Regions from separate parts of the Bradyrhizobium sp. 191 genome, predicted to be linked through region 3. Evidence: predicted binding sites of a transcription regulator. Region 3 holds the regulator's gene; each other region holds the start of a gene.
The links. Region 3 encodes HrcA, which represses chaperone genes, less so after heat shock. Its sites were predicted from a motif close to GTTAGCACTCNCNNNNNGNGAGTGCTAAC; they were not measured.

Region 1 (3,275 bases), 1.3 Mb from region 3:
GATGCCTTCCTCGACAGCCGCGCGGGTCGCATGCATCGCGTCATCAACGCGATCCTTGCGCTCCTTCACCTCGACCTCGGTCGCGCCGCCGACGCGGATCACCGCGACGCCGCCCGCGAGCTTGGCCAGACGCTCCTGGAGCTTCTCACGGTCGTAGTCCGAGGTGGTTTCCTCGATCTGCGCCTTGATCTGCGAAACGCGCGCCTCGATGTCGGCCTTCTTGCCGGCCCCGCTGACGATGGTGGTGTTTTCCTTGTCGATCATCACCTTCTTGGCGCGACCGAGCATGGCGAGCGTGACATTCTCCATCTTGATGCCGAGATCTTCCGAGATCGCCTGACCACCGGTCAGAACCGCGATGTCCTGCAGCATGGCCTTGCGGCGATCGCCGAAGCCCGGAGCCTTGACGGCCGCGACCTTCAGGCCGCCGCGGAGACGGTTGACGACCAGGGTGGCAAGAGCTTCGCCTTCGACGTCTTCGGCGATAATCACTAGCGGTTTGCCGCTCTGCACCACGGCTTCCAACAAGGGAAGCAATTCATTCAACTGAGATAGCTTCTTTTCGTTGATGAGAACGTAAGCATCTTCCATTTCAACGCGCATCTTGTCGGCGTTGGTGACGAAGTAGGGCGAGATGTACCCACGGTCGAACTGCATGCCCTCGACGACGTCGAGTTCGGTTTCGAGCGACTTGGCTTCCTCGACGGTGATGACGCCCTCGTTGCCGACCTTCTTCATGGCGTCGGAGAGGAACTTGCCGATTTCGGCATCGCCGTTGGCGGAGATGGTGCCGACCTGGGCGATCTCGTCGTTCGAGGTGACCTTCTTGGAGTTCTTGACGAGGTCGGCGACCACGGCTTCCACGGCCAGGTCGATACCACGCTTCAGGTCCATCGGGTTCATGCCGGCAGCAACCGACTTGGCGCCTTCACGAACGATCGCAGCCGCGAGCACGGTTGCAGTGGTGGTGCCGTCGCCGGCCGCGTCAGCCGACTTGGAGGCGACTTCGCGCACCATCTGCGCGCCCATGTTCTCGAACTTGTCGTCGAGCTCGATCTCCTTGGCGACGGTGACGCCGTCCTTGGTGATGCGGGGAGCGCCGAATGACTTCTCGAGCACCACGTTGCGGCCCTTTGGACCGAGGGTGACCTTTACCGCGTTGTTGAGAATTTCGACGCCGCGCAACATGCGGTCGCGGGCGTCTACGCCGAACTTGACTTCTTTGGCTGACATGTGGGTTTTCCTGAATGTTTTACTTGGTCTCACCCTTGGCGACGCCCAGCAGGCGCTCCTCAGGATGAGCGGTGCGAGCGATGGTTTAGGCCGCCTTCTTCTTGGCGGACGCGTCCGTGAGAACGCCCAGGATGTCGCTCTCCTTCATGATCAACAGCTCCTGGCCGTCGATCTTGACCTCGGTGCCTGACCACTTGCCGAACAGGACGCGGTCGCCGACCAGGACGTCGATCGGGATCAGCTTGCCGCTCTCGTCGCGGCCGCCGGGGCCGACGGCGATGACTTCACCTTGCGAAGGCTTTTCCTTGGCAGTGTCCGGAATGATGATGCCGCCAGCGGTCTTTTCTTCTGCGTCGATGCGCTTGACCACGACGCGGTCGTGAAGCGGACGGAATTCCATGCAGATCTCCTAAGCATTTACATCAGTTGAAGATTTCACGATTGCTAGCAATCGCTGCCCGCGAGTGCCAACGCAGGCGCAGCTGAAATAGGACCGATTTTTTGGGGAACAAGTGTTTGTAGGAGGAAAATCGGCCGGGCGCGCGGGATCTCTGTGGGAGCTTACCCAGACCTCTTCGAGTTTGCCGCCGAGCGTCGACCTTCTTCTGAGTGACCGTACGGCTCTGTCTCTCGACCTAATGTCACTACCAGTTCAATTCCTCCGCCCTAAATTCGTGATGGTAAAGGCCCGCCGATCTGGTGCCGGTTCAAATGCGAATCGTCGGCTGACTTCGTTCTAAGATTGCGATGCGTTTAGAACCTAACGCAGAGGTCGGGAATTGGAGGTATCGCTCCGCTTGATCGATGATCCGATAGCGCTCAGCAAGTCGAAGCTAGGCAACGCTGGCTGCGAGAGCTAGCGCAAGAACGTGCTCAGATCGTTCGGCACCTCGTCCAGTTTCAGATCACCTTTGCGCGCCGAAGTCGCTGCTGGACGGACGCCCGTGCTCCAGACAGCGAGCGCGCCGATGTCCCCGGTTTGCGCGAAAGGGCCTCTGCCCGCATCGCGACAGGTCTATATGCGCGAACAGCTTGCCAAACTGTCCCGCGGCCATGACCTGGCAAGGCGTTCAACTAAATCCTGAAGCGATTTGCGAGCTGCGAAGACGCCGGTGGCGGCGTGCTGATCAATACCGGAGCCAGCGTCGGTGTGATCTCGACAGGAACAAGAGCTGGCACGGAATCTCCGCCCGGTCGCCCCTGGTGCGCTTGTCGACGCCTGGTGAACAGCAGGCTGTGAGCCACCCGTACCGGCGCGCGACGCCGCAGACCGTCTCGCCAGCCTGCAAGGTCTCTCCGACATAACGAACCTTCTCGTCGCAACTCCATCGCCGCCGACGTTCGGCGCCGAACGCATTGGCCTGCATTCGCCACGTGACCTTAAAGCTAGACTTAAGATCAAATCCCCGGCCGCCTCTCAAACCACACAAGGCGGCCGCCGCCGGGCGCCGCCGGAGGGATACGGGCTCCGAAACTAGCACTACTTTGGCAGAGTTTAAGCTGCGCGGGATTCCCAAATCAGTTTTTTTGTGACTCATGGGTTGTCGGCTTGTGGAGGGGCCGACCATGGGAGGCGGGAGATCGGATTGGCGGAAGGAGCTTGGACGCTTTCTGGAGCCGTTTTTGGATCGATTGGGTCACAAGGCTCGGCGGCAGATGTGCCCAGCCTATGTGGCGGGACTGATTGGCTCCGGCGATCGCAAGAGCATCCAGCCCATGGCAGCGCGCGACGGACAGGTCGGCTACGACCAGCTGCATCACTTCATAGCAAGTGGTGTATGGGATGCGGCCCCGCTGGAGAACGTCCTGCTTGCCGAGGCCGACAAGATGGTTGGCAGTGATGCCGCCTGGCTGATCATCGACGATACGGCGCTGCCGAAGAAGGGGGAGCGCTCGGTCGGCGTGGCGCCGCAATACGCTTCAGCCCTTGGCAAGACAGCCAACTGTCAGTCTCTGGTCTCGGTGACGCTGGCCTCGCGCGAAGTGCCGGTGATGGTCGGGCTGCGGCTATTTCTACCCGAGACCTGGACGAACGATCCCGA
Region 2 (3,275 bases), 3.0 Mb from region 3:
GACAAGCTGCTGGCGCGATTTGCGACTTGTCGATTGCCGGCCGAACGCGTCGATCTGCTCGGAGCCACCTTGCGGAGCGAACATCTGGTATCGTTCAATCGCGTCGACATTGCGCTCGACCCGTTCCCGCAGAACGGCGGCGTCAGCACGTTGGAGGCCCTGCAGATGGGGGTGCCCGTGGTGGCGAAGCTCGGGAACAGTCTGCCCAGCCGTGCCGCCGGCGCCATCCTCTCCGCGCTTGGCTTGCCGGACTGGGTCGCAGACAGCGAGGAGGCATATGTCGAGATCGCAGTCGGCCGCGCGGCGCGGATCGGCGATCTCGATCGATTACGCCGCGAACTGCCCGCACAGATCAACGCTGCGGCCGCCGGCAACCCCGTCTCATACGCGCGAGCCGTGGACGACGCCTATCGCGCGATGTGGAAACGCTATTGCAGCGGCGGGGTCTGATTGCGTGATTTCGTAGGGTGGATTAGCCGAAGGCGTAATCCACCATTTCTGCTTCGGCGGACAGACATGCGGTGGATTACGCCAGCGACAGCGCTTCGCGCCGTCGCGGGCTAATCCACCCTACGCTGCCTCAATGCAGCCGGAACACGCCATCCACAGCGCGCAGCTCGGCCGGCTTGATCAGCTTGGAATGCGCCACCGTGACCGAATGGAGGGGGCCATCGAGCTTTTCCTGCCAGAACGCCAGGAAATCCTTCAGCGCCGGAAATTTCGGAAACATGTCGTAGTTCTGCCAGACGTAGGTCTGGAGCAGCGAAGGATGATCCGGCATCCGATAGAGAATTTGCGCCGTCGTCAGTCCGTAGCCCAGCATCTGCTTCCGGAAATCCTCGGAAACGCCCCCGCTCCGCAGTCCCATGCCAAACCTCCTTTGCAGGAGCGCATTCGGGGGTGGCTTGCTCGGTGCCCCGGGAGCCACCCGGAATCGATGCGCTCACATGAGAGAAATGTGACGCAAACTGACAACCCATCTCAAGCCTAAAAGTTTAACAAGCTGTTGAAATTCAATGCGTTAGCAGCAGATACAGCTCCGTGCTAATACGGGCTTGGCGTCGGTTAACGATGGCAAAGAGATTCTGGCAGTCCGCGCTTTCGGCTGCTAATTTTTCTGCTAGAAGGCCTTGCCCCCGCAAAATTCCTGGCTTATCTCAGCCTCGCCTGTGCTAGCACTCGCGGGCAACGACTGCTAACAATCTCAAAATCCTCAACACGTGCAATTGCTTAGGAGGACTGCATGAAATTCCGTCCGCTTCACGACCGCGTCGTGGTCAAGCGCATCGACGCAGAAGAGAAGACCGCTGGCGGCATCATCATTCCCGACACTGCCAAGGAAAAGCCCTCCCAGGGCGAAATCGTCGCCGTTGGCCCGGGTGGCCGCGACGAGTCCGGCAAGCTGATCCCGATCGACCTGAAGGTCGGCGACCGCGTGCTGTTTGGCAAGTGGTCCGGCACCGAGGTCAAGATCGACGGCCAGGACCTGCTGATCATGAAGGAGAGCGACGTGATGGGCGTTCTCGAGGTCAGCGAGTCCAAGAAGAAGGCGGCCTAAGAGCCCCCTCTCCCTCCAGTCAAATCATTCCAAGGAAAAATCCAGATGGCAGCCAAAGAAGTCAAATTCTCGGTCGATGCGCGCGACAAGATGCTGCGCGGCGTCGACATTCTCGCCAACGCGGTGAAGGTCACGCTCGGCCCGAAGGGCCGCAACGTCGTGCTCGACAAGTCGTTCGGCGCTCCCCGCATCACCAAGGACGGCGTCACCGTCGCCAAGGAGATCGAGCTCGAGGACAAGTTCGAGAACATGGGCGCCCAGATGGTGCGCGAAGTCGCCTCCAAGTCCGCTGATGCGGCCGGCGACGGCACCACCACCGCCACCGTGCTGGCCCAGGCGATCGTGCGCGAAGGCGCCAAGTCGGTCGCCGCCGGCATGAACCCGATGGACCTCAAGCGCGGCATCGACCTCGCGGTCGAGGCGGTCGTTGCGGACCTCCAGAAGAACTCCAAGAAGGTCACCTCGAACGACGAGATCGCCCAGGTCGGCACCATCTCGGCCAACGGCGACCAGGAGATCGGCAAGTTCCTCTCCGACGCCATGAAGAAGGTCGGCAACGAGGGTGTCATCACCGTCGAGGAAGCCAAGTCGCTCGAAACCGAGCTCGACGTCGTCGAGGGCATGCAGTTCGACCGCGGCTACATCTCGCCCTACTTCGTCACCAACGCCGACAAGATGCGCGTTGAGATGGACGACGCCTACATCCTCATCAACGAGAAGAAGCTCTCCTCGCTGAACGAGCTGCTGCCGCTGCTCGAGGCCGTGGTGCAGACCGGCAAGCCGCTGGTCATCGTCGCCGAGGACGTCGAAGGCGAGGCCCTCGCGACCCTCGTCGTGAACCGCCTGCGTGGCGGCCTGAAGGTCGCGGCCGTCAAGGCTCCGGGCTTCGGCGATCGCCGCAAGGCCATGCTGCAGGACATCGCGATCCTGACCGGCGGCCAGGCGATCTCGGAAGATCTCGGCATCAAGCTCGAGAACGTCACCCTCAACATGCTCGGTCGCGCCAAGAAGGTGATGATCGACAAGGAGAACACCACGATCGTCAACGGGGCCGGCAAGAAGGCCGACATCGAGGCGCGCGTGGCCCAGATCAAGGCGCAGATCGAGGAGACCACCTCGGACTACGACCGCGAGAAGCTCCAGGAGCGTCTCGCCAAGCTCGCGGGCGGCGTCGCGGTGATCCGCGTCGGCGGCGCGACCGAGGTCGAGGTGAAGGAGCGCAAGGATCGCGTTGATGACGCGATGCATGCGACCCGCGCGGCCGTGGAAGAAGGCATCGTCCCGGGCGGCGGCGTCGCCCTGCTCCGTGCCTCCGAGCAGCTCAAGGGCCTGCGCACCAAGAACGACGACCAGAAGACTGGCGTCGAGATCGTGCGCAAGGCGCTGTCGGCCCCCGCTCGCCAGATCGCGATCAACGCCGGTGAAGACGGCTCGGTGATCGTCGGCAAGATCCTGGAGAACAAGGCCTACAATTACGGCTTCGACTCCCAGACCGGCGAATATGCCGATCTCGTCAAGAAGGGCATCATCGACCCGACCAAGGTGGTCCGTACCGCGATCCAGAACGCTGCCTCGGTTGCCGCGCTCCTGATCACCACGGAGGCCATGGTCGCCGAGCTGCCCAAGAAGGGCGGCGCCGGCCCCGCAATGCCCCCGGGCGGCGGCATGGGCGGCATGGACTTCTGAGGTCCAACCATCTCAAGAACTACGAAACCCC
Region 3 (3,275 bases):
TTCAATGCCAATCCCGCCGGGACCAATGGCGTCACGCAGGACAAGATCGAGACCCCCGCGGGCCTCGCCTATTTCACCACCGAAAGCGGCAAGGCCGGCGATACCCCGGTGAAGCGCTATTCGATGATCGTGCCCGGCGCCGGCTTCTCCGGCTATGTCGCGGTGCAGATCCCGGAGAATGCGACCAAGATCTACACGGATGAAGCGGTGCGGCAGATGTTTGCGAGCACAGTCACCCGCAGGCAGGTCTCGGCTGAAGAGCAGATCGCGCTGATGCCGTTCAAGATCACCGATCTCGCCAACTTCAAGGACATCCGAACGCTCGCGCCGGGCAGCAGCATCATCCTCGCCGACGGCGATGAGAGCACGGGTTACGAGTCGAAGCCGTTCATGATTCTCGGCGTGATCGGCGCCACCCCGCAGCAGGCCGACGACCGCGCCCGCTTCGCCCAGGAGGCGGCGCTCCAGATTCCCGGCGTGCGCGAGTCGCGCATCACCATGTCCGAGCCGATTCGCATCAACGGCCAGCAGGGTTTCGAGACCCGGATCGACGGCGTCAGCGGCAAGGACAAGATCCCTGTGACCGTGGTGCAGTGGATCCGCTTCTCGACTGGCGGCGCATCATTGCGCATCATCGCCAGCGCCCCACGCGACCAGTGGCTGCCCGCCTTCACCCGCTTTCGCGCCGTTCGCGACGGCATCCAGCCGAAGGGATAGCTGCATCCGCAAGCGAGATGCGCTCCCTCCCTCGCTTGCTTGCGGGAGGCTTGGAGAGCGCTGTCTCACCAGCGAAGACTCTCCCAGAGGAGAGCCTCAACCGGCCGCTTTGCGCACCATGAGGATCGATCAGTTCGGCGCGCCATTCGATTCATTGTTGTTGGCAGCGGGAGTTGCCTTCGCACCGCCCTTGGCGACACCGACCAGCGCCGGGCGCAGCACGCGCTCGCCGATGGTGTAGCCGGCCTGCATAACCTGCACCACGGTGCCTGACGGCACCGACGCATCGGGTACTTCGTACATCGCCTGGTGGAAATTCGGGTCGAACTTCTGGCCCTGCGGATCGAGCTTCTTCACGCCATGCTTCTCGAGCGCGCTGTGCAGCGAGCGCTCGGTCAACTCGACACCCTCGATCAGCGCCGTGAGGCCGGGATCGGCCGCAGCACGCGCTTCGGCCGGAACGGCATCGAGCGCACGCTGGAGATTGTCGGCGATGTCCAGCACGTCGCGGGCAAAGCCGGTGATGCCGTAGAGGCGCGCGTCGGCGACCTCCTTCGTGGTGCGCTTGCGCAGATTCTCCATCTCGGCCAGCGTCCGCAGCATGCGGTCGCGCGCCTCGGCCGCTTCCTTCTGCAACGTTTCGACCGAGCCCGGCTCGGGATCGTCGGGCATGATGTAGGGCTTTGACACCACGGGCTCGGGCGTCGGCGCGGTCGTGTCTTCGGGTTGCCGGTCTCGATCGGTCATCGGCTCTAATCTCGAACTCGTTTCCAGGGATTGTTGGCCCGGATATCGTGCCTTAGCTTGCGAAAATCAAGCGCCTGTGATCGGAGGAGGCGCCGGTCAGCCCCCCAAGAGGCGGCTGACGATGCGGGCGGCGTAGTCCACGGTCGTGATCACGCGGGCATAATTCAGCCGCGTCGGCCCGATCACGCCGAGAACGCCGACGATGTGGCCGGCGGCATCCCGATAGGGCGAGATGATGGTGGAGGACCCCGACAGCGAGAACAGCTTGTTCTCGCTGCCGATGAAGATGCGCACGCCCTCGGCGGTCTCGGCCCGGCCGAGCAGGTCGATCACGCCCCGCTTGGTCTCGAGGTCGTCGAACAACAGGCGAACGCGCTCCAGATCCTCCAGCGCATGCAGATCTTCGAGCAGATTGGCATGGCCGCGAACGATGAGCTGGCGATCCTCGTTCTCGCCGCCGGACCAGCTGGCGATGCCGGCCGAGATAACTTTCTGCGTCAGCTGATCGAGCTCGGCACGGGCCTCTCCAAGGGCCGTCTCGAGCTCGAGCCGCGCCTCGGCCAGCGTGCGGCCGCGGATCCGCGCATTGAGGAAATTCCCGGCTTCGGTGAGCGCCGAGGAGGGAACCCCGGGCGGCAGCGCCAGCACGCGGTTTTCCACCTGGCCGTCCTCGCCGACGAGGATGACCAGCGCTTTCTCGGGTTCCAGGCGGACGAATTCGATGTGCTTCAGCCGCGCATTGGATTTTGGCGTCAACACGACGGCGGCGGCCCGGGTGAGGCCGGAGAGCCGCATCAAGGCCTCGTCCAGCGCCGCCTCGACCGACTGCGCCTCGCCGACCGAGGAGAGCTGGCTCTGGATCGACTGCCGCTCGGCCTCGTTGAGGTCGCCGACCTGCATCAGGGCATCGACGAAGAAGCGCAGGCCGAGTTCCGTCGGCAACCGGCCGGCGGAGGTGTGCGGGGCATAGATCAGGCCGAGCTGTTCCAGATCCGCCATGACGTTACGGACCGAGGCCGGCGACAGCGGCATGGCGATCAGGCGGGAAATGTTGCGCGAGCCGACAGGCTCGCCGGTCGCGAGGTAGCTTTCGACAATTTGACGAAAGATGTCGCGGGAACGCTCGTTGAGCTGGGCAAGGCCTGCGCGCGGCGCGATCAGATGGATCGGATCGTGATGGGCCACAGACGGTAACTCCTCTCAGATACTCGTAATTTGTCTATCCCGGGCACTTCTGACAAGCGTGGTGTTTGCGGCCGCGAAATCAGGGGGTGAAAAAGCCTTGCCGCCCATCCCCGCCGCACCTACAAGCACCGCGAGCAGCCTTTTCCCGTGAGTTTTGGAGGATTTCCCATGCGGCCAAGCCGCCGTGCGCCCGACGAATTGCGCCCCGTGACGCTGGAGCGCGGCGTGGTGAAATATGCGGAAGGTTCGTGCCTGGTGAAATTCGGCGACACCCATGTGCTGGTCACCGCCACGCTGGAGGACCGCCTGCCGCCGTGGCTGAAGGGCCAGGGCCGCGGCTGGGTCACCGCCGAATACGGCATGCTGCCGCGCGCGACCTCGGAACGGACCCGCCGCGAGGCCTCCGCCGGCAAGCAGAGCGGCCGCACCGTCGAGATCCAGCGCCTGATCGGCCGCTCGCTCCGCACCATCATCAATCTCGAAGCGCTCGGCGAGCGCCAGATCACGGTCGATTGCGACGTGCTCCAGGCCGACGGCGGCACGCGCACGGCCTCGATCACGGGCGCCTGGGTCGCACTCGCCGACTGCGTCAACTGGATGAAGGCGCGGAACATGGTCAAGGCCAA

Region 1: groES (co-chaperone GroES) is a predicted target of HrcA. The motif match lies at 1,677-1,705, and genes of this name have one in related genera.
Region 2: IVB23_RS35555 (co-chaperone GroES) is a predicted target of HrcA. The motif match lies at 1,172-1,200, and genes of this name have one in related genera.

Annotation. Positions count from the first base shown of each region.
Region 1 covers NZ_CP064692.1:3,246,824-3,250,098, reverse strand. Annotated here, with positions in the region: gene groL (chaperonin GroEL) at 1-1,233, opposite strand, end outside; gene groES (co-chaperone GroES) at 1,319-1,633, opposite strand; partial or broken gene IVB23_RS14975 (transposase) at 2,478-2,600, opposite strand; partial or broken gene IVB23_RS14970 (IS701 family transposase) at 2,800-3,275, shown strand, end outside.
Region 2 covers NZ_CP064692.1:7,577,031-7,580,305, reverse strand. Annotated here, with positions in the region: gene IVB23_RS35565 (tetratricopeptide repeat protein) at 1-450, shown strand, start outside; gene IVB23_RS35560 (usg protein) at 581-868, opposite strand; gene IVB23_RS35555 (co-chaperone GroES) at 1,244-1,558, shown strand; gene groL (chaperonin GroEL) at 1,604-3,244, shown strand.
Region 3 covers NZ_CP064692.1:4,533,896-4,537,170, reverse strand. Annotated here, with positions in the region: gene IVB23_RS21100 (hypothetical protein) at 1-717, shown strand, start outside; gene grpE (nucleotide exchange factor GrpE) at 847-1,464, opposite strand; gene hrcA (heat-inducible transcriptional repressor HrcA) at 1,561-2,649, opposite strand; gene rph (ribonuclease PH) at 2,818-3,275, shown strand, end outside.